2 linked regions of the Gimesia benthica genome follow. The protein of the gene in region 1 interacts with the protein of each later gene in a pairwise test. Links are inferred from orthologs where the notes say so. Each region holds a gene or a part of one and is shown in the gene's direction. Other genes may lie near its edges.

Region 1 (10,987 bases):
GCCCCCAGTAACAATGCCACACACAATACCGCCACATTGGGAGCAGGTCCGACCAGAGGCATCATGATCGCCCCCAACACAGGACCAATCCATAAAATTGAGGGAATTGGATATCGATCGCGAATATAGCCGAAAACGGGTTGCGCCAGCGATGAAGCCAGTGCATGAATCGTCAAAACCAGAAACAATGCGTTTTCCGAAAGCGAGTGTACCCGTTCCAGTTCCCCCCAAAGGGGACCGACCACAATGGCTGAGGCATCAACGATGATGTGCGTGAGCGTGAGACAGATCAGACAGCGATAAGCGTAGGGCATTTTGAAACAGAATTTCGAGGCAGGGGATCAAACAGGAGGACAGCTGATATTCTACTGATGTGCCCCGTGAATTGGAAATCGGCTGCCCTGGAGCAGTCTGAGTTTTGATATGTTTTCGGCACGTGATATACAGGGATGATGCATTGTGATTTTAAGAAAAACAGGCTATACCAGCAGAAGTTCAGTGACTCAACCTTCGATTCAGGAAAGATGGATACTTGGAAACAGCGGCAGAATGGTCCTTTGACTCAACCAGTGAAGCAGATACCCGGCGTCTAGGGGCACTGTTGGCCGCTCAACTGGTTCCAGGCACGGTCATTGCCCTGAATGGGAATTTGGGTGCCGGTAAAACTCGACTCGTCCAGGCGATTTCCGCGGCACTGGGAGTCGATCCTTCTGAAGTAAACAGCCCCACCTTTGTACTGGTGCAAGAGTACGAAGGTCAACTTCCGCTCTACCACTTCGACACCTATCGTCTCAAAGATACAGACGAATTCCTGGAACTGGGAGCAGACGAATTATTGTATGCAGAGGGAGTATGCCTGATTGAATGGGCGGAAAAAGTTTCAGAAGTGCTGCCCCGTGATGTCTTGCAGATCACGATCACACACGCCTCAGAAACCGCTCGTCGCTTCGAATTCAGCGGACTGGGTCCTCGTTCAGCCAAAATCATCGCCGCTCTCAAAACCATAGGCTGAAACCATAACACCATAATGCCGCATCGGCAGGGAGGCCAGACATGATAAATCCAGCTGAGGAGAAACTGCTTGTTACAGGTGCGACCGGACTGGTAGGCAGCCAGGTGATCCAGCGGGCGCTAGAACTCGGTCAACCAGTCACCGCTCTGGTCCGCTCTGTAGAGCAGGCGTCATTCCTGCAAGAGCAGGGGGCAGAACTGATTGAAGGCGACCTGACCCGTCCCGAAACTCTTCAAGGCAAGCTCTCGGGCGTTACCCAGGTCGTACATACCGCCGCCAAAGTGGGAGACTGGGGTAAGGTCGAAGAATACCGTCAGACCAACGTTACCGGTTTAATGAACCTGATCGCAGCTCTCCAGGAACAATGTAAGCTACAGCGATTTATCCATATCAGCTCCCTGGGCGTTTATGCAGCCCGTGATCATCATGGCACTGATGAAACCGAGCCCCCTCATGCATCCGGCATTGATGGTTACACTTTGAGCAAAATCGAAGCAGAGCAACTGCTCCAGCAACAGTCGATTCCATATACCATTTTGCGTCCCGGATTCATTTATGGCCCCCGCGACCGGACCGTTCTGCCCCGAATTCTGGAGCGACTCCAGTCTGGTCAGTTTGCATATCTCGGCTCTCCTGAGAAACTGATGAATAACACCTATGTGAAACACCTGGTGGATGCTATCTTTCTCGCATTGAATCAGGAACAGGCCGTCGGTCAGATATACAATATCACCGACGTTACCCTGGTCAGCAAACGGGAGTTCATCTCAACGATCGCAGAACAGGCCGGATACAAGTCACCAGAAAAAGTAGTCCCACTGTCGGTAGCCCGGCACCTCGCGAAACTGCTTGAGCGACTCTGGCGTCTGCTGGGAAAGAAACAGGCCCCCATCCTCTCTCAGGCACGTATCAAGTTTCTGGGATTGAATCTGGACTATAGCACGCTCAAAGCGCAGCATGAGCTGGGCTATGCACCACAGACGACCTATCAAGAAGCCATGTCAGAGACTATTGACTGGTTTCGAGAACATCAGAAATTGCCAGGGTAACTCTTACTTGTGAATTCCCTGTGAAAATACCTGTTTTTATAGATCTCCAGAGAATGGGTATTTGACCCGACTCTCTCTTCAAGCTTAGAATAGCCACATGGAAAGTGAACTGACGTCTGCACCCGATCTGCCAGAGACAGAAACAAATCTCCCCCAGCGGAGTCGGCGGCGGTATATCATCAGCTATCTGATTCAACTGGCTATTTTCCTGACGATATACATCCTTTCCATCGGTCCATTGTTCTGGCAATGGTTTGCTTCGTACCACTCAATGAGCTCCCCATTCTTCGCCGCATTCTATATGCCACTCTTACTGGCCTGTGACCTCTGTCCGCCCCTCGCAGATGGCGTAAACTGGTACATCAATCTCTGGATCTAAGCCACCTGACGATTCAGGTCAGTCAAGCTTGCAGCAGCTTTCAGGATCTGGTCGCCTGAAAAGAGACGCCCTGAATTCCCAGGCTTTTAACATCAAAGCTCGTCCATATCAAAAACCCAAACCTCAGTAGCGTAAGGTAGATTGACAAACCCAATATTCCAAATACACTCATTAACTGGAGCACTGTCGTGGAATTCTCCCCAGTGTCCTGCCTTAGATATCTCTCACTGCGCAAGCCAATAACTGCCTGGACGGCAGCCATCATATGGGAGCACGGAAACTCATGAGCGACACACGTCCTTTTGCTCACCTGCATTGTCACACTCATTTCAGCATGCTGGATGGCGCCAGCCGCATTCCGGAAATGGTCAGCAAGATCAAAGAAGCAGGCATGAACTCGCTGGCAATCACCGACCACGGCAACCTGTACGGAGCGATGGACTTTTATAGCCATTGCCGGAGTCAGGAAGTCAATCCGATCCTGGGTCTGGAAGCGTATATTGCCCCCCGCAGCCGTTTCGAAAAGGGGGCTTCGCGGATGAAAGAGGCCAGTTTTCACCTGACCTTGCTGGCCCAGAATCGTCAGGGGTTCGAAAACCTGATCAAACTCTCATCCATGTCTTACCTTGAAGGCTTTTATTATAAGCCGCGAATCGACAAGGAGATCCTGGAAGCCCACAGCGACGGACTGATCCTGCTGACAGGCTGTGCCGCAGGCGAACTGTCGCACCATATTCTGGGAGAAGACTGGGAAGAGGCTGAAAAGCTATGCGCCTGGTATGAAAAAGTATTCGGCGATCGCGTGTATATGGAGATCCAGAATGCCGGTCTGGAGATTCAGCGGCAGTGTATGGAAGGCACAGTCGAACTGGCCAACAAAATGGGCCTGCCACTGGTTGCCACCAACGATGCGCATTATGTCGAACAGGAAGATGCTGTTGCCCAGGACGTACTGCTCTGCGTAAGTACGCGTGCGGTCGTAAGTGATGAAAAACGGATGAAAATGACAGGAGACCAGTTCTTCGTCCGTACTCAGGAAGAAATGTATAACGCGTTCCCCGGCTTTGAGGATGCGGTTGCCCGCACACAGGAGGTTGCCGAGCGGGTCGACATTCAGATGTCGGACAAAAAATTCTACCCGGTATTCCAGCCACCGGATGGCATGACAGACACTCAGTATCTGCGCAAACTCTGTGAAGAACGCCTGCCCCTCAAGTACGGTGATGAATTGAGCCAGGCGCACTGGGATCGTCTTAACAAGGAACTGGGCGTCATCGAGCAGATGGGTTACTCCAGTTACTTCCTGATCGTGTGGGACTTTGTCGTCTTTGCTGAAAGTGAGAAGATCCCCTGTACGGCCCGTGGTTCGGCTTGTGGAGCCATTGTAGCTTTCCTTCTGGGAATGTCGCAGGTCTGCCCCCTGAAGTACGATCTCCTGTTCGAACGATTTCTCGACCCCAGCCGTACCGAACCGCCCGATATCGATATCGACTTCTGTCGTGACCGCCGTCAGTTGGTGATCGACTACACCAAAAAGAAATACGGCGAACGCAGCGTGGCCCAGATCGGAACGTTCGGTACACTCAAGGCCAAAGCCGCCATCCGTGATGTCGGCCGTGCGCTGGGCGTCCCCCTCGCGCGCGTCAACGAAATTGCCAAGATGGTTCCCGATTCACTGGGGATCAAGATCAAAGATGCCATCAAGGAAAGTCCCGATCTGCAAGCCGCCTACGACCAGGATATGGAAGTAAAACAGCTGCTTGATCTCGCTATGCAGTTGGAAGGTCTCTGCCGCAGTGCAGGGACCCACGCTGCGGGAGTGGTGGTCGCCGACTTGCCACTTTCTGAAGTCGTCCCCCTGCAGACAATCACCGGCAAAACGGACATTATCACCCAGTGGGATGGTCCTACCGTGGAATCGGTGGGGCTGCTCAAGATGGACTTCCTCGGTCTGCGAAACCTCACTATTCTGGACAAAGCCGTTCAGAACGTTAAGAAGCATTGTGGGATTGAAATCAATCCGCACCAGCTTCCTCTGGACGATGAAGAAACGTTTGCCCTGCTGCAACGCGGAGAAACAAAGGGCATTTTCCAGTTGGAAAGTGGAGGAATGCGTGACCTGCTGACCAAGATGAAGCCGGACAAGTTCCAGGACATCATCGCTACGTCGGCCCTGTATCGCCCGGGTCCTCTGGAAGGGGGGATGGTGATGCAGTACGTCGATGTGAAACACAACCGGATTCCGATCCCTAAAGTTCATCCGATCGTGGATGAAATTCTGGAAGAAACCTATGGCGTGATGGTTTACCAGGAACAGGTGATGCGGATTCTGAACCGCGTCGGAGGGATTGAGCTTTCTGCCGCGTATCGTTGTATTAAAGCGATCAGCAAGAAGAAGCTCAAAATCATCGCAGAGTTCAAAGACCAGTACATCGCAGGTGCCAAAGAACGGGACATGGATGAAAAACTGGCAATCGAACTCTTCGACATGATCGAAAAATTTGCCGGTTACGGTTTCAATAAATCGCACTCCACAGCTTATGGGGGGTAGCCTATGCAACTGCGTACCTTAAAGCGCATTATCCCAAAGAATTCATGGCCGCCTTGCTTTCCTGTGGGATGGAGAGCCATGAGCGAATCAACGAGCATGTCGATGACTGCCGCAGAATGAAAATTGAAGTTCTGCCACCGGACATCAACCGGTCCGATGTGGAATTCAGTGTCGATGGCGAAAAGATTCGTTTCGGCATGGGCGCCATCAAGGGGGTCGGGGAGCAGGCCCTCGAAGAAGTAGTGAAAGAACGGGAAGAAAACGGTCAATACAGCAGCCTGTATAACCTGTGCGAACGTGTCGACCCCAAATCGTTAAACCGCAGCACCTTGGAAACACTAATCAAAGCTGGTGCCTTGAACAGCCTGGGCGGCAATCAGGCACAATTAATGCTGACTGTAGAAAGAGCAGTGCAGTCGGCTCTCAAGATTCACAAGGACCGCGCACGCGGGCAGAAAAGCCTGTTCGGCGATGAGCCTGCCAGTGATGAATCCGATTCTGCAGATGAGGCACTGCTACCAGAAGCCGAAGACTGGTCGAGGGCACAGAAACTCGCCGCTGAAAAGGAAGTATTTGGTTTTTACCTGACTTCACATCCCCTGGCTGAAATGGGTGATGCCTTGACCAAGTACGCGCAGAATAGAACGAATGAACTCGCAGAAATGGAAGACCGGGACGAAGTCATTCTAGCCGGCATGGTCTCCTCCATCAAAAATGCTGCCACCAAGAAACCCAGTAAGAACGGTCACACCCGGTACGTAAACTTTGACTTTGAAGATCCGCACGGCCTGGTACGCTGCATTATGTGGCCCGAACAGTTCGCTCGCTTCGGGGAAAAGGTCAAGATGGAAGCCATGGTGATCATCAAGGGTAAGATAGACAAACGGGGCAGGGAGCCCAACGTAATAGTGGACCAGTTACTGACTCTCAACGACGCCCGCAAACAGTTTACCGACCGGTTGGCGATTAACTTCAAACGAGGAGTCCACACGCGACAGGATATGGTCAATGTACATGATGTGCTGACGCAGTTTCCAGGACAAACCGAGGTTATTCTGGTCGTCGATTCCGTGGACCAGGAAAAGCCGGATACGAGCTTGAGGTACGTCTTGAACCCGCCCGGTAATCTTCGCGTGTCCTGCAGCGAGGAGTTCGAAAACCGCCTGAAAGCCACGATTGGTGAAAGTCATATCCACTTTCACACTCCTGTCGTGAAGAAAAAAGCGATTGGCGGAAGTATCGGTCGCTAAGCCCGTTGCAGCGACAAACCGTTTAAAAGTGCTGTTTTCGACTGATTTTTAAGAAATCCGGGGCTCCAGACGAACCGAAAATAAGATATAGTTGCGCTACCGATACGGTAAATTTGCACATTCAGGAAGAAAAAATGGTTAAAAAAACATCGGGAATACTTTTGCTGGCGCTGACAGGACTCTCAGCACCGTTCTGGTTTTCTGCAACCAGGGCAAACCAGCAGACAGGAGAATCCCGTCAGCCACTGCAAACCCGTCAGGCCGTTCTGCAGCAGATTCCACCTCGTGTAAAACCAGAGTGTGAGAGAGCGAATTCCCCTCAAAAGCCTGTATCTCAGGCTCAAGAATCGGACGTCATTACTGGCGAGATGATTTCACAGTTGACTCCCGAAGAGATTCTGACCCGGCTCGTTGGACGTTGGGAGCAGACCAAAAGCACCAGCCGACAGATCCTTACCATCGAAGAGAACGGCAAGGCGACGATGATCGTCGAACCTCAGGGACTCTGGACTGCTGTCCTGGGAGACCGGGTCACGATCAATATTGAGTGGAGCCTCAATCAGGGGAAACTGACACTGCGAACCATTGGCGGAAGTCCAGAGAGTAAAGTAGATTACATCAAACAACTCTGGGGAGAAGAATTTGTCCGGGAAATTCACAGCATTGAGAACAAAATGTTCACACTGCGGGATGACTCCGGCGAAGTGAATCAAAAATGGATCCGCACTTCCTACTGATCAAAACTTCCGTTTATCCCGTCAGTTACGCTTCCATGCCACTCCGAAACTTGTACTCTCATCTATTTCGCCTATCATAGAGGCACATGGCTTCTGCCTCTGATCTTGCGAATTCAGGCAGGACGCTCAAGATTCACCTTCTGTTGCATTTTCTCTATACAGAAATCCACACACCGTAATTCAGGCGGGTGAAGAAGCGTAATTAAGAGGCTGGCACTTCAGCCAGTGATACCAACGTTGTTTACTACTGAAAGATCTTTTTTAATGAGCACTCAGGTTCCCGCATCTTCTTCTCGCTGGCAGTCGCTGGCGGACCAGGTTTTATCCGGTTATCAGCTGACCCGTGAAGAGGGTCTGGAAATCTTAAATTCATCTGACGATGAGCTTCTGGAACTGCTGGCAGCCACCTATCGGGTACGGCAAAAATACTTTGGGAAACAGGTTCAACTCTATTACCTCAAAAACGCCAAGAGCGGACTTTGTCCAGAAGACTGCGGTTACTGCTCACAAGCCCGCGGATCCAAGGCAGACATTCCTAAGTACCGTATGCTGAATGAAGAGAAGCTGCTCGAGGGCGCCAAGGCCGCCGATGAAGCTAAAGCAGGTACTTACTGTATCGTCGCCAGTGGACGTGGCCCCACCGACAAAGAAGTGGAGCACGTTGCCAGTGTGGTAGAGAAAATCAAATCAGAATACGACCTTCGCATCTGCTGCTGCCTGGGACTGCTTAATGAAGAGCAGGCACAGCGTCTTTCGCAGGCCGGCGTGAACCGGATCAATCACAACCTGAACACCAGCCGCGAATACTACGACAAGATCTGCTCCACCCATACGTATCAAGATCGCCTGAATACTCTGAAAGTGGCCAGGGAAGCCGGAATGGAACTCTGCAGCGGACTGATTGTCGGCATGGGAGAAACACTGGAAGACATAGTCGATGCCACTTTTGAGCTGCGTACCCTGGAAACCAAATCGATCCCGGTCAACTTCCTGAATTCCATCGAAGGTACTTCACTGGAAGCAGTAGATGAGCTCGACCCCCGTCACTGCCTCAAGGCACTCTGCCTGTTCCGCATGGTTCATCCCTCAACGGAAATCCGAATTGCAGGCGGACGCGAAGTAAACCTGCGTTCGATGCAGGCCATGGGGCTCTATGCTGCGAATTCCATGTTCGTCAGCGACTACCTCACAACCAAAGGGCAGGCCGCAGAAGCAGATTATGAAATGATTTCTGATCTCGGATTCGAAGTCATTGTATCGGGCCACGAAATGGATGCATCCACTGAAGCCCCCGAACTGGCAGGACAAACCGAGTCCTGCTGAGCCCGCTATATTATCACCCCAGGAGGGTTTTGTGAATTTCACAAAGCCCTTATCTGGATTGAGGTTGTAAGAATAACGCTCCCAACGTATGATTCCGCCTTCGGATTGAGCGCACGGCGTACAGGCCTGCTCAATCTGCGGGAATGGAATCCATTATCTTAGAGTCAGGGAGCACCTGAAATGAATTCAGGCAGACTGCGTGCCAGCGATCTTTCCAACAGCTCGGCAGCCGAAAACGAAACCACCCCCACCTTCAAGATTTTTCCGAGTACGGAAGCAGCCCCCTTTGATCACCCCGATCAATTGTTGAAGGGCATCGCCCGCTCACGCGATTATCTGCTCTCCCTGCAGGATCCCGACGGCTACTGGTGCGGCGAACTGGAAGGAGACTCAATTCTCGAATCAGAGTACATTCTGCTCCTCGCATTCCTCGGTAAACAGCACAGCGAAGAAGCGATCCAGTGTGCCAATTACCTGCTGGATATCCAGATGCCCGAGGGGGGCTGGAACATGTACCCCGAAGGCCCCATTGAAATCAGTGCTGCAGTAAAAGCCTATTTTGCCCTGAAACTGACGGGCCATTCGCCCGACGCTGAGTACATGCAACGGGCTCGTAAAGCGATTCTGTCAGCAGGCGGGGTCGAAGCCGTCAACAGCTTCACACGGTTTTACCTGGCACTTCTGGGAGTGATCCCCTATTCGAAATGCCCCGCTGTCCCTCCCGAACTGATGCTGATTCCACGCTGGATGCCATTCAACATTTTTGAAATGTCGGCCTGGTCCCGAACCATTCTGGTTCCTCTCAGTATTCTCTGGGAATATCGCCCCTCGGTCACACTTCCGGAAGAGCAGGGGATCAACGAACTGTTTACAGGTTCCCCAGAGAACTACCCTCGAAACGTCCCGAAATCAGAGGCACTCGATTCCCTCAAGAAAAAAACCTGGTTCGACTGGCACCGCTTCTTTCAAGTCGTCGACCAGGGCTTCAAACTGGTCGAAAACCTGGGGATCAAGCCTTTTCGTAAACGGGCAGTCAATAAAGCCTATCAATGGATGCAGGAGCGATTCGATCACAGCGATGGACTCGGAGCCATTTTTCCTCCAATCATCTGGACCGTGATCGCTTTAAAATGTCTTGGAGAGGATGAAAGCAGTCCTGATATCCAGCGTGCCTTGAAAGAACTCAAAAAACTACAGATCAAAGACGGCGACCGCATCCGCCTGCAGCCCTGTAAATCCCCCGTCTGGGATACCGCCATCAGCACGATCGCACTTCGGGAAGCAGGCGTCTCCAATCGTCATCCGGCCATCCGTCAGAGCGTAAAATGGCTGCTCTCCCAGGAAGCCAGAATTCCGGGCGACTGGGTTAATTCAAGCAAATCCCAGACTCCCGGCGGCTGGTACTTTGAATTCAACAACGAGTTTTACCCCGATGTCGATGACACAACGATGGTCATCATGGCCCTGCGTCGTTGTCTGCCCAAAAACCTCAAACAGGATCAATGGCTGACCGACTTCCTGGTCAATCCTGAATGGAATCCCTACGAAGAAGACCTGGATACAGAAGCGATTGTCGCAGGCAGAAGTGAGTCGCGCGAACAGGCCTTTGCCGACCTGGAACTGTTACAACCAATGATTGGCGCCATCCGCAGGGGCGTGCACTGGGTCCTGGGAATGCAGAACAAAGATGGCGGATGGGGCGCATTTGACCGGGACAATGACCGGGAATTATTCACACAGGTTCCCTTTGCCGATCACAATGCGATGGTGGACCCGAGTACCGCCGATTTAACGGCCCGGGTCCTGGAAGCATTCGCCGATGTCCAGCTCCCCATCAACCACCCCGCTACGCAACGCGCGATTCAGTACGTCTGGAGCGAGCAGGAAGACGATCACTGCTGGTACGGACGCTGGGGAATCAACTACCTCTATGGTACCTGGCAATCGATTGTCGGTCTGGTTGAGATTGGAATCCCCGCGGACGACCCTCGAATTGTCCGCGCAGTGGGCTGGTTGAAGTCAAAACAGCAACCCAGTGGTGGCTGGGGCGAGACAGCTGACAGCTACGCTGATCCCTCTTTACGCGGACAGGGAGAGGCTACGCCTTCTCAGACCGCCTGGGCTCTAATGGGCTTGATGGCAGCGGGAGAAATTGACTCAGCTGCAGTTCGCCGAGGTATTCACTACCTGCTGGAAACCCAGAAGAATGACGGTAACTGGGACGAAGAACCATTTACCGGAACAGGCTTCCCCAAGGTCTTCTATCTCAAATACCACCTGTACCGCACCTATTTTCCGCTAATGGCATTGGCCCGATTTGAACGCCTGCGTCGTTGAAAAAATTGCATGCCAATATTTCCAGAAATATAGGGTCCACCCCTATGCACAGAATTCCACGTTCGTCAAAAAAACAAATTTCCTGATAAATTTCAGCAAAATAAACACCTGAAAAACAGGGACTTGAGGCAAAAGTATACACACTTGTCTCCTGCCGAAAAAATATTTTAATTTTTTCTTAAACTAAGAACAAGCAGTGCTTGTTTCCTCTTCATCGCAGGTATATTTTTCTACTGCGATTGCTATCCATCCAGACTGTGAAGTCTACCAATTTGCTCGCAGATGGATTGGCAGTTCGACTGCACAGGCAGTTCAAGCAGGCGCCCTCTAAACCCAACCCTAAGACAAA
Region 2 (10,878 bases), 280 kb from region 1 along the record:
CACTGCAGACCGTCTGGTGAAAATCAGGCGGTCTGAATCAGTGAGGAGTGAGTCTGCTCCCGGATCTGGCTGGCCAGTGCTTCGGGAGAATCTGCCATCAGCCATTGCACGATTCGCCAGTCGGACCACCGCGGATCGGGATCGCTGGAAGGACCTGCGATGAAGCCAAGGTGGCCCCCCTGCTCTGTGAGATACAGGGTGACCTTGTCGTGGTTCGCGAGTTTTTCAATCGCGGGCTGGTAAGATTTAAATGGGATCAGCGGGTCGTCCTTAGCAGAGATGATCAGCGTCGGAACCGAGATTTCCGGCAGGACATCACAGGGGCTGCAACGGTTGTAATAATCTTCGGCAGACTCAAAACCGGCCAGCGGTGCTGTGAACTGATCGTCGAATTCAAGCAGGGTGCGTGGATAGTTTGCGCCCGTGATTTTGTGTGTATGTTCCTGGTACTGATGCGACTTGCGGACCTGTTTGATGAGGTTCGTCACAAAGTGCCGCTGGTAGCGACCAAAGAGTGGCTTGCCGAATACCTGCACACTTTCCGCGAGGCGGAGTGGTGGGTTGAGGACCAGCGCCCGGTCGACAAGTTCCGAACCCGGTTTGTGACGGGCAAGGTAATTGAGTGTGATCGTGCCACCCAGCGAAAAGCCGACGACGCCGATCGGCGAACGCGGGCACATGAACTCGATCTGTTCGATGGCAACCTGCAGATCGTGAAAGCTGCCGGCATGATACGGAGATTTAGCGAGTCCCGTCCCTGCCCCACAGCCGCGGAGATCCATGCGAAACACACGAACTCCCCGCGCATTCAGCTTGTGTGCCAGGCGGATCATGTAAGAACTCTGGTGACATCCCGACAAGCCGTGCAGCAGGATCACCACGCGGTCCCCCGGTTTCCAGGGGCCCGGGCAGTCATCGTGCAGGATTAACAGGTCGCTGTCAGGCAGGCGACACGAATGCTGCTCTGCCTGATAGGGAGTTTTCACACGCGAGTGAAACTGCCCCACGATCGTCTGCAAATGAGGATTTTTATAGAGACGATGCGGCACAAACGGTGGAAATACCAGATCACTCTTCATTCAGCTTGATTCCTGCGGAACACACTTAAAATTAGCCAATCAGACAAAGGCCGCGGTAGTCGGCTTGATGGTCAGATCCTGAACGTGAGCACGAGGCGGTAACTGGCTGATCATCAAAACGGCAGCAGCAACGTCCTCGGGCTGCAGAATTTTGGCGCGATGTTCTTTGCTGACGGGCACAGGCCGTTCGTCCAGAATCGGAGTTTCAACTTCACCCGGGTATATGGTGGAAACTCGAATCCCACGGTCTTTTTCCTCCTGGGCGACGGTGGTTCCCAGCGCAGTCATCGCAAACTTGGATGCATTATAGGCGACGCCGCCGAGCAGAGCAGCCCGCAAACCGGAAATCGAACAGATATTAATGATCAGTCCGTCCTGGCGTTCCCGCATCTGGGGCAAAACCGCCTGCATGCAGTTGAAAGCTCCGGTCGCGTTAACAGTCATCAGGCGATCCCAGTCTTCCGGGGAGACAACTTCCATGGAGCGGTCTCGGCAGTTGATGCCGGCACAATGGACGAGGATGTCAATCTGGCCCAGTTTCTCGTTGGCTGCTTTGAAGAAAGCCGCAACGCTGTCACGATCGGCGACATCGATCACATGGTAGTCAACTTTTCCTTCGGCCTTGGCAGCAACTTTCTCCAGTGGTTCCTGACGACGGCCACCCACGACGACATCCGCACCGGCCTGGGCCAGTATGAGGGCACAGGCCTCTCCGATTCCAGTCCCTCCCCCGGTAACAACAACTTTCTTATTTTCTAATCCTGGCATGTTTCTGTTTCTCAATCTGGTGATATAGACAGGTGGGTCAATTCAAGGCGGGTCCTCAGTTGGAACCTGTCCCAATCTTACGAAAAATCAGATTGAAAAGAAATGATGTGCAGAGGGAAACCGGGATAATTCAGGCTTCCGCAGGCGTCTGTACAGAGGGTTTTCGACGCGGGGGCGCGAAGAGAAATGTGAGCAGAACCAGCAGCCCGAACAGCGTATAGCAGACCGTAAAGACCCAGGGAGCCGCATCGAAAAAGAGCGCATCATGGACCCAGCTGGCAATAAAATCGCCCTCGTAGGAGGTTTCCCCTGCCTGTTCGCGCAACCATTTTTCCAGTGTGGTCAGCGGACAGACAATACCCAGCAGAGATTCGGCTACGACGAACAGAATCGAACCCAGGTGGATCAGACGGAATTTGAAGTTACGGATCCAGTTCCACCCGGCCAGGGCACCGACCATGATCAGTAACTGCCCGATCAGAACGAACAGCACAAAGGCGAAATGAATAACCACGATGGCATCTGCGGCCAGCTTGCTCAGAAATTGGGTGTCGTGAAAATTCATCTCCACTTCCGGCGAGACAGGAAACTGTAGACGGGAATAACTTTTTAATACAGGTGCTCTCTCTTAGGAGACCCGGGGTTGGCTGAATATTCCTGAAAATGAGAGAGAATTCTCAAATTGTACCGACCTGGACTCTGAGTGGCGATTTGTGAAAATGAAGTTATGATGATTGACAGCACGACTTATATTCAGTTCAAGGAGACTTCGCTATAATGGCGTTGAGTTCCGAATGACCGTCGATATCATGCTCAATCGATGAGTCAGCCATGAAGATGGATATAGGTGTGTTGATGACGGGACGTCGAATTTTGGGAACACGCATCGGAAAAGAAACTGTGAAGTCATCCGCAGAACAGCAACAGAATGAGGGACGCTCTGCCTCGGCGAAGTCTTCAGTCGCAGCAGACGCGCGTTCTACTAATCGCGGGACGGAAACGCTGATGAGAAAAGTGCGGCGGGGACGATTACGGTTACCGATCACCTTAAGTGTCGTACTGATGATCCTGAATGTCGCACTCATGGTGTTCTGGATCATTCTGGCGGCGCAAATTTACTGGTGGACGGCCCTGGCGATCGGTACGGTCGTCTTCGTGTTGATTCTGGTGGGACTCTCACTGTATCTCGTGCTGACCATCAAGGAAGTTCGCCTGAATCAGCGTCAGTCTGATTTTATCGACAGTGTGACGCACGAACTGAAAACACCACTCGCTTCGCTGAGACTTTACCTGGAAACACTACAGCTTCGTCAGCTTTCTGATGAGCAGCGAGGCGAATTTTATGTCACGATGAAGACTGAGCTGGAACGACTGGATCATCTGATTTCGCAGCTCCTGGAGGTGAAACGTCTGGATGCGCTGGGGATGCAGTCCGATCCGGAAGACATTCTGCTGGAACCTTTGATTCGCCACTGTGCCAAGCTGGAATGCAATCGTCGTCAACTGGATATCGACCAGGTATGCGAGTTCGATATCGAGGCCGCCACGGTACATACACGCAGAATTCTACTGGAAATGATCTTTCGCAACGTGATCGACAATGCCATCAAGTATGGCGGTGCAGTGCCGAAGGTTCAGATTCAAGTGCGCGTGAGCAGTGGTGGCCGGGTGATTTCCCGAGTGATGGATAATGGCGAAGGAGTCGATCCGGAAATCCGCAAAGAGATCTTTAAAATCTTCTATCGAGGGGAAAGTGAGTTGGAGCGGCGCAAAACAGGAACGGGACTGGGCCTGTATATTGTACGGACACTGGTACATCTGCTGGGCGGTAAAGTCACCGTACATGATCGACTGGACCAGCCCGGGAGCGTATTTGCCATCGATTTGCCAGGGAAAGCGGAAGAATGAAGTTACTTGTTGTTGAAGACGAAAAAGCACTCGCACAGGGTTTAAAGTTCAACTTCGAACAGGAAGGTTATGCGGTACTGACTGCCGAGGACGGTCCGACTGCGATCCGTCATTTCGAAGAATGCTATGAGTCGGACGGGGAGAGTATTGACCTGGTCGTACTGGACCTGATGCTGCCGGGAATGAGCGGATATGAAATTGCCAAGGAGATCCGCCGGATCGACGAAGTCGTGCCAATCCTGGTTCTCAGTGCCCGCGAGCTGAGTGAAGACAAGGCCTACGCTTTCGATTGCGGGACCGATCAGTATATGACGAAGCCGTTCGCCCTGCCCGAACTTTTGAGCCGGGTCAAGAACCTGCTCAAGCGGAAAAGTCTGGTCCAGAAAGCACCAGTCACGACGCGGAAGATGCCCAAGGAATACCAGTTCGGTAATGTGACGGTGGACTTTGAAGCATTTGAAATCGAAGTCGATGGCGAGAGGAAAAGCCTGACCAATCTGGAGTTGCGGCTGCTCCAGTATTTCATCGAGCATGAGGGAATGGTGCTGACGCGAGCCCAGATTCTGGACGACGTCTGGGGCGAGCAATCTGCCTTTGTGACGACCCGCACGATCGATAATTTCGTGCTGAGGCTGCGAAAACTGGTCGAGAGCAATCCTGCCGAACCAGTGCACATTGTTTCCGTACGTGGGGCCGGCTATCGCTTCATGCCGGAAGAAATGTCGGAGTAGTCGAGTGGACAAGTGTGAGATTTCTTAAGGGTTTTCGGGTTCGAAGTCCTGAAATTGCAGACTTTTTTTTACTTTGACATAACTTTGACAATTATATGACCCTTACCAGACACCTCGTGTCGACCTCATTGTTAGAATTCCGTGGAAGTGAGAGATCAGTGGAAGTCTGGTTTCTGCAAATAAACCATCAAGATACCTAACGAAACGATGAGGATATCATGGCGAGTGTCATCTTAGAGCAACCTCCTGAGAATCAATCCACGGTTACAGCTCAGCCGAAGAAATCCAAAAAACGCGAAGAGCGCGAGCAGATCATTTGCAAGTTCCACAAAGAGAACCTGAAATGGAGCAATGTGGACTGGGTCATTCTGTTGTGGATGGCAGGCATTCACATCGGTGCTGTCGCGGCGTTTTTCTTCATCTCCTGGCAGGCCGTCGTGACCTGTCTGGTACTGCACTGGGCCACCGCCAGTATTGGCATCTGCCTGGGCTACCACCGTTACCTCTCACATAAATCGATGAAGCTGCGTGCTCCTGCTGAGTTCTTCGTGCTGCTCTGTGGCGTGCTGTCGGGTGAAGGTTCACCGCTGACCTGGGCCGCGACTCATCGCCTGCATCACCAGAAATCTGACAAGCACGGTGATCCCCACTCTCCGTTTGAGGGAACTTTCTGGTCTCACCTGCTCTGGTTGTTCGTGTATCGCAGCAAGGAAGTCAACCAGAAGTTCTTCGAGCACTATGTGCCCGACATGAAAGATCGCAAGATGCTGCAGTTCTTCGAAAAGACCTACGGACTCTGGGTGGTTGGTTCCGGCTTCGTCCTGTTCGGCATTGGATACGCAATGGGCGGGATGTACATGGCCTGGTCAATGCTGCTCTGGGGCCTGTGTGCCCGGATGGCATTTGTTTACAACTCAACCTGGTTTGTGAACTCCGCGACACACCTGTGGGGTTACCGCAACTATGAAACGACCGATCAGTCCAAGAACCTGTGGTGGGTCGCAATCGTCGCTTACGGCGAAGGCTGGCACAACAATCACCACGCTCATCCTTCCGTAGCACCCGCCGGTCACCGCAAATGGGAATTCGACATTACCTGGTGGTCCATCAAAGCACTGCGGGCCATTGGACAGGCATACGATGTTAACGATCGGATTCCTCAGAAGAACGCCGAGCCGGAAGTTGATCCGGAGCCCGGTAAGAACGGCATCGTAGTCGCGAAGTAAACACGTTCATTGAATAAATATTGAAAAAGCCCTGACTGGCGAAAACCGGTCAGGGCTTTTTTTATGCTTGAACGATAAAAGAGTAAGTCAGCCTTGTTTAATCTGTTCCAGATACCCCGGTCTTAAGACGTTTTCACACCACTGGGCGGCTTTGAGCAGATCGTCAAATTTATCGGGATGTCCAGTGATCTGGATTCCCAGCGGCAGGCCGGTCTCACTGACAGCAACAGGAATGGTGATTGTCGGGAAGCCGGTCAGGCTCCAGGGGGCATTCATTCCGGGATTCCCGGTCGTTGACGGGGTGGGGGCAACCCCATAGGTGGCGGGAGAGATCAGGATTTCGGAACGGGCGAAGCAGCGTCGCATGACCTGGCTGATCATATTCTGATAGTCCAGACTGGCCTGATAGCGTTCGGGGGTGACCCTTCTGCCCCATTCGAGGACTTTGCTGATCGCAGGGCCGTAGTCATCCGGGTTCTGGTCGTAATCCCCGCCCATGTGCTGAAAGATTTCATAACCCATCAATGCCATGTGTTCTTCCAGAATCGAATCAAATTCGGCTGGCAGCGGACATTCTCGAATCGGTGCACCAGCGGCGTTCAATTCATCAGAAGCCATCATGAGGGCCTGCTGCATCTCGGGCTCCGCACGTTCTGAGAAAAATCCCGACAGCCAGCCAATTCGCGGTGGTTCGGTAACGGGTTCCATTAATAAAGGCAGATACGTCGCCTGGTCGGTCATGCAGTCCAGCATGATCACCAGGTCAACCACCGTCTGTGCGATCGGTCCCACATGATCCAGATGGTCGGAGAGCAGGATGACGCCCTGTCGGTCAACCATACCGAAAGTGGGCTTCAACCCTGCAATACCGCAAAAAGCCGAGGGACGAATAATGGAGCCTCCGGTCTGAGTACCGACTGCCGCCAGGCACATCCCTGCAGCGACAGCGGCGGCAGAACCGCTTGAGGAGCCTCCTGGCGTGTGGTCCTGATTCCAGGGATTTCGTGTGGGTGGTGGATCGAAGCAGGCCAGCTGAGTCGTCTCCGTTTTTCCGGGAAAGATCGCTCCTTCCAGACGCAGGTTGGCGACGACCATCGCGTCCTGGGAGGCGGGCGTCTCGTCCCGCGATTCCAGCCCGGCCCGGGTGGGCATGCCTTTGACGTCGATGATGTCCTTGATACCCACGGGGATGCCATGCAGCGGACCCCGCCAGATGCCTCGTTGAATTTCCGCGTCCAGTTCATCGGCCTGTTGAAAGGCGGACACACGATCAAGGTAAGCCCAGGCGTGGATGACATCTTCTTCCGCATCGATTTTTCGGAAGCATTGTTCCAGAAGTTCGCGGCACGAGAGCGTGCCTGCCTTGAGGGCCTGTTGTGTGTCTGCGATGGTTTGAGGTGGTGTCTGGAACAGATTCATAATCGGTTTCTGATATATGGGTGCGGATTATCACAGGTTTTTTTGATTTTCGATGATTCCGCGTCGGAAATCAAATGGCAGTGGGTTGACGATTGGAAAATTAGCTCCATAATGCATGGTTCACGCGTTGATACGCTATCAATTCAGGGGCGGAATGCTGTCCCCGAGTATGGTGGGGTAGTCGTTGACCGGGTCAGATCTTAACCGAAGCAGCCCACAGCGGTTTATTCCAGGTGTACGAGGGGGCAGTATTTCGCCCCTGTTTTCATTTCCCGTGTCGATTCGCGATGCAGATCTCAATCAGGGCTACTCTCTCACTGGATAAACAGCCCGGAGTCTCCTATTGTAGATGTTTGAGCAGTCAGACGATTGCCGTTTGCCAAACAATGCCTCTATTTGATTTCGATTCCTGAAGTTACGCATGTCCAAACAATCGCTACAGTACACCGTGCTGGCCCGTCGTTTTCGCCCGCAAAACTTCTCGGAAGTGGTGGGACAGGAAATGGTTGCCCGGGCGCTGCAGAACGCCATCCGGGGAGACCGGGTCGCACACGCCTACCTGTTTACCGGAGCCCGCGGAGTCGGTAAAACGTCGATGGCCCGAATTTTAGCCAAGGCTTTGAACTGTCCCAACACGCAGGATGGAATCCCCTGCGGCGAGTGCGAAATCTGTCAGAACATAGCGACAGGCAGCGATGTCGACGTTCTGGAAATCGACGGTGCGTCGAACCGCGGGATTGATGATATCCGCTCGCTGCGGGCCAATGTTAATGTGCGTTCGATGCGATCCAAATACAAGATCTACATCATCGACGAAGTGCACATGCTGACCAAAGAGGCCTTCAACGCCCTGCTGAAAACGCTGGAAGAGCCGCCTCCGAACGTTAAATTCATCTTCTGTACGACCGAGCCCAATAAGTTACCCGATACGATTCTGTCCCGTTGTCAGCGGTTCGATTTCGGGTATATCGAAGAGACGAGTATCTGTGAACGACTCAGACAGATCGCGGAAGCAGAAGGGGTCACAGTTGCCGATGATGCCATCCAGCTGGTTGCCCGGCGGGCCGGCGGTTCAATGCGGGACAGCCAGTCCATTTTTGACCAGCTGCTGTCGTTTGGTGAAGATAAACTGACGGCAGAAGGTGTGCACCGTATCCTGGGGACTGCCAGTGATGAGCGTTTGATTGGACTACTGGATGCGTTGATGCAGCGAAAGCGGGATGTAGCGCTCTCACTGTTTGATGCAGCCCTGACCTCAGGCGTGCAGCTGAATGAGCTGGTTGATCAGCTCCTGAATTACCTGCGCGATCTGTCGGTCGTGGCGAGTGGCGCCAATGATGTTACGCTGCTGGCCATCTCGGAAAATAATCGGGAGAGCCTGCAACGACAGGCGGAAGTCTGGGGAATTCATACCTGCCTGGCAGCGTTTCAGGTTTTGAATGAAGCGCGGAATAAAATGTTCCGCGCCAGCCATGGTCGTGCCCTGGTCGAGCTGGCGTTGATCCGGATGTCTCTGCTGGAAGACCTCGACCAGTTGTGTGCGTTTGTGAAATCAGGCGGGGCAGTCCCAGCGATGGCCGCCGCCCCCCGTCCCGCAGTCTCTGCAGCCCCGGTTTCAGCTCCTGCTCCCCCTCCCCGGGAAACCCCTTCCCGTCCGGAACCGGCTCCTCAACCGGCTGTCGATCAAAAAAAAATTGAAAAAAAAAATGAAAATCAATCGGTTGTAGCGTCAAATTCAATTGAAAGCCCACCTCCTACCCGGGATTTGATTCCACTCCGGGCTGGGATGGAAAGTTTACTGTTGTCGCAACTTATTGAAAATACAGGGGATCTGTTGAAAGACTCCCTGAAGGGGGTGGCGTCAATAGCAATTTCTGGGCCGAAACAGCTGGATTTACAATTCTCCAAGAGCTATAATTTTGCCAAACAGTACTGCGAACGACCTGAAATGATGGTCAAACTCGAAGCAGCGTTGGAGAAACTGACAGGAGAGCGGGCCAAGATCCGTCTGATTGTTCAGGAACCAGCAGAAGCAGAAGATGCCGCAGACGAAAATAACTCACTAGCACAAAAAAAACGGGTGGAAAAACGAGATCTGGCACCTGCTGGAGATGAATTTCTGCAAGAGGCACTGACTGTGTTTAATGCCCAGAGCGTGCGAGTGGATGTCTTAAAAGTCAAAACGGAAGAGAAAAAAGAGGAATCATAGCCATGTTCAAAGGACTGGGAAATCTGGCCGGCATGATGAAGCAGTTTTCGGAAATGCAGGGACGGATGCAGGAAATGCAGGACAAACTGGCCAAGCTGAAGTTCGAAGGCGCCGCAGGTGGTGGCATGGTGACTGTAGAAGCCAACGGCCAGCAGAAAATTCTGGGTGTCACCATTGATCCGACACTGCTGGAGAGCGGTGACAAGGAAATGCTGGAAGATCTGGTCACAGCAGCAACCAATGCCGCTCTCGATAAAGCCCGCGAGGGTGCAGCGGAAGAAATGGCTCAAATCACAGGAGGGCTAAACATCCCCGGTCTCGATGAGGCATTGTCCAAGTTCAATCCCAATTCGTAGGCTGAGGTTCCCCTCCCCCTGATTTCCAGCCAGGTATCGCTGGGCTTCGTTCGTCGATTTCTCATTATAAAGAGTTCACTTTTATGGCGTTTCGTGGAAGAGAGAATCAGTCTCATCCTTATGGTTCCAGCGTGGGGCAATTGATTGACCAGTTTGCTACGCTGCCCGGAATCGGTCGCAAGTCGGCGGAACGTCTGGCGCACTATGTCCTCTCGATTCCCGAGGCCGAAGCGCGTCAACTGGCGGATGCCATCATTGCCGTAAAACAGGCGATTCATCCCTGCAAGATCTGCTTTAACCTGACCGAACAGGACGTCTGCAGCATCTGTGCTGATTCACGACGGGATAAAAAACTGGTCTGTGTTGTCGAACAGCCCCGGGATGTGGTTTCACTGGAAGCCACCAGTTCGTTTCAGGGTGTGTATCATGTGCTGCAGGGACGAATTTCTCCCCTGGAAGGAGTCGGCCCCGATGATCTGACGATCAACGCCCTGGTGCGCCGGGTCAAGCAGGATGGCGTACAGGAAATTATTATGGCTACCAACCCGACCCTGGAAGGGGACGGGACTGCTCTCTACATTTCGAATCTGCTCGAACACGAAAATGTAGAGATTACCAGGCTGGCGCGCGGAATCGCTTCCGGCAGCGTCCTGGAATTTGCGAATAAAGAGATGTTGGCGGATGCCTTGCAGGGACGACAAAGGTTCTAGGTTTTCATTTTCATTTGTTTTCTTTTAACAACCATGATGAGTTTGAATTCGGATAATATATGCATCTGAATATTTCACAACAAATGAAACTGGGCCAGCAGATGAAGCTGGCTCCCCGGATGATCCAGTCCATGGAGATTCTGCAACTCCCGTTACAGGCGTTGGAGGAACGCATTGACCAGGAACTGGCAGAGAACGTCTGTTTGGAACGGGTCAGTGATACTGAAGGGACGACGGACACCGAAACGGAACTGATGCGGAGTCAGGCTGACGACGATGCCAACAGTTACAAGCTCGACGAAAAAGAGATGGTCGCCGGCAACGAAACCAACAACGAGTCCGATTTCGAACGACTGCTCGAGATGGCAGAACAGTGGCCGGAAGATAATGTGACTTCGGCGACCAAGCCTTCGTCGAACCGGATCAGCGAAGACATCGAGCGCAACAACGATGCGGTCGCCAATATTTCAGA

Evidence for each region.
Region 2: the proteins of F1728_RS32820 (region 1) and dnaX interact in binary tests that used the Escherichia coli proteins (3 or more experiments, as listed by UniProt). The link is inferred for Gimesia benthica from one-to-one orthologs.

Annotation. Positions count from the first base shown.
Region 1 is NZ_CP043930.1:563,406-574,392, forward strand. The notes cover bases 2,350-5,357. They hold F1728_RS32820 (DNA polymerase III subunit alpha), read left to right. Parts: upstream 2,350-2,723; coding sequence 2,724-4,991; downstream 4,992-5,357. Other genes in these bases: F1728_RS02365 (hypothetical protein), read left to right, coding at 2,350-2,440; F1728_RS32825 (helix-hairpin-helix domain-containing protein), read left to right, coding at 5,036-5,357. Also shown: F1728_RS02350 (MFS transporter), read right to left, coding at 1-24; F1728_RS31170 (MFS transporter), read right to left, coding at 1-314; tRNA (adenosine(37)-N6)-threonylcarbamoyltransferase complex ATPase subunit type 1 TsaE, read left to right, coding at 533-1,012; F1728_RS02360 (NAD-dependent epimerase/dehydratase family protein), read left to right, coding at 1,054-2,061; more of F1728_RS02365, read left to right, coding at 2,159-2,349; more of F1728_RS32825, read left to right, coding at 5,358-6,241; F1728_RS02375 (hypothetical protein), read left to right, coding at 6,376-6,978; biotin synthase BioB, read left to right, coding at 7,243-8,301; F1728_RS02385 (terpene cyclase/mutase family protein), read left to right, coding at 8,482-10,638. UniProt on the Escherichia coli protein: DNA polymerase III is a complex, multichain enzyme responsible for most of the replicative synthesis in bacteria. This DNA polymerase also exhibits 3' to 5' exonuclease activity. The alpha chain is the DNA polymerase catalytic subunit.
Region 2 is NZ_CP043930.1:282,361-293,238, reverse strand. Bases 7,048-9,946 are described here. They hold dnaX (DNA polymerase III subunit gamma/tau), read left to right. Parts: upstream 7,048-7,552; coding sequence 7,553-9,340; downstream 9,341-9,946. Other genes in these bases: recR (recombination mediator RecR), read left to right, coding at 9,780-9,946; F1728_RS01260 (YbaB/EbfC family nucleoid-associated protein), read left to right, coding at 9,343-9,696; F1728_RS01270 (amidase), read right to left, coding at 7,048-7,131. Also shown: F1728_RS01300 (YheT family hydrolase), read right to left, coding at 24-1,079; F1728_RS01295 (SDR family oxidoreductase), read right to left, coding at 1,119-1,847; F1728_RS01290 (DUF2784 domain-containing protein), read right to left, coding at 1,978-2,412; F1728_RS01285 (sensor histidine kinase), read left to right, coding at 2,679-3,755; F1728_RS01280 (response regulator transcription factor), read left to right, coding at 3,752-4,486; F1728_RS01275 (acyl-CoA desaturase), read left to right, coding at 4,705-5,712; more of F1728_RS01270, read right to left, coding at 5,800-7,047; more of recR, read left to right, coding at 9,947-10,406; rpoN (RNA polymerase factor sigma-54), read left to right, coding at 10,466-10,878. UniProt on the Escherichia coli protein: Part of the beta sliding clamp loading complex, which hydrolyzes ATP to load the beta clamp onto primed DNA to form the DNA replication pre-initiation complex.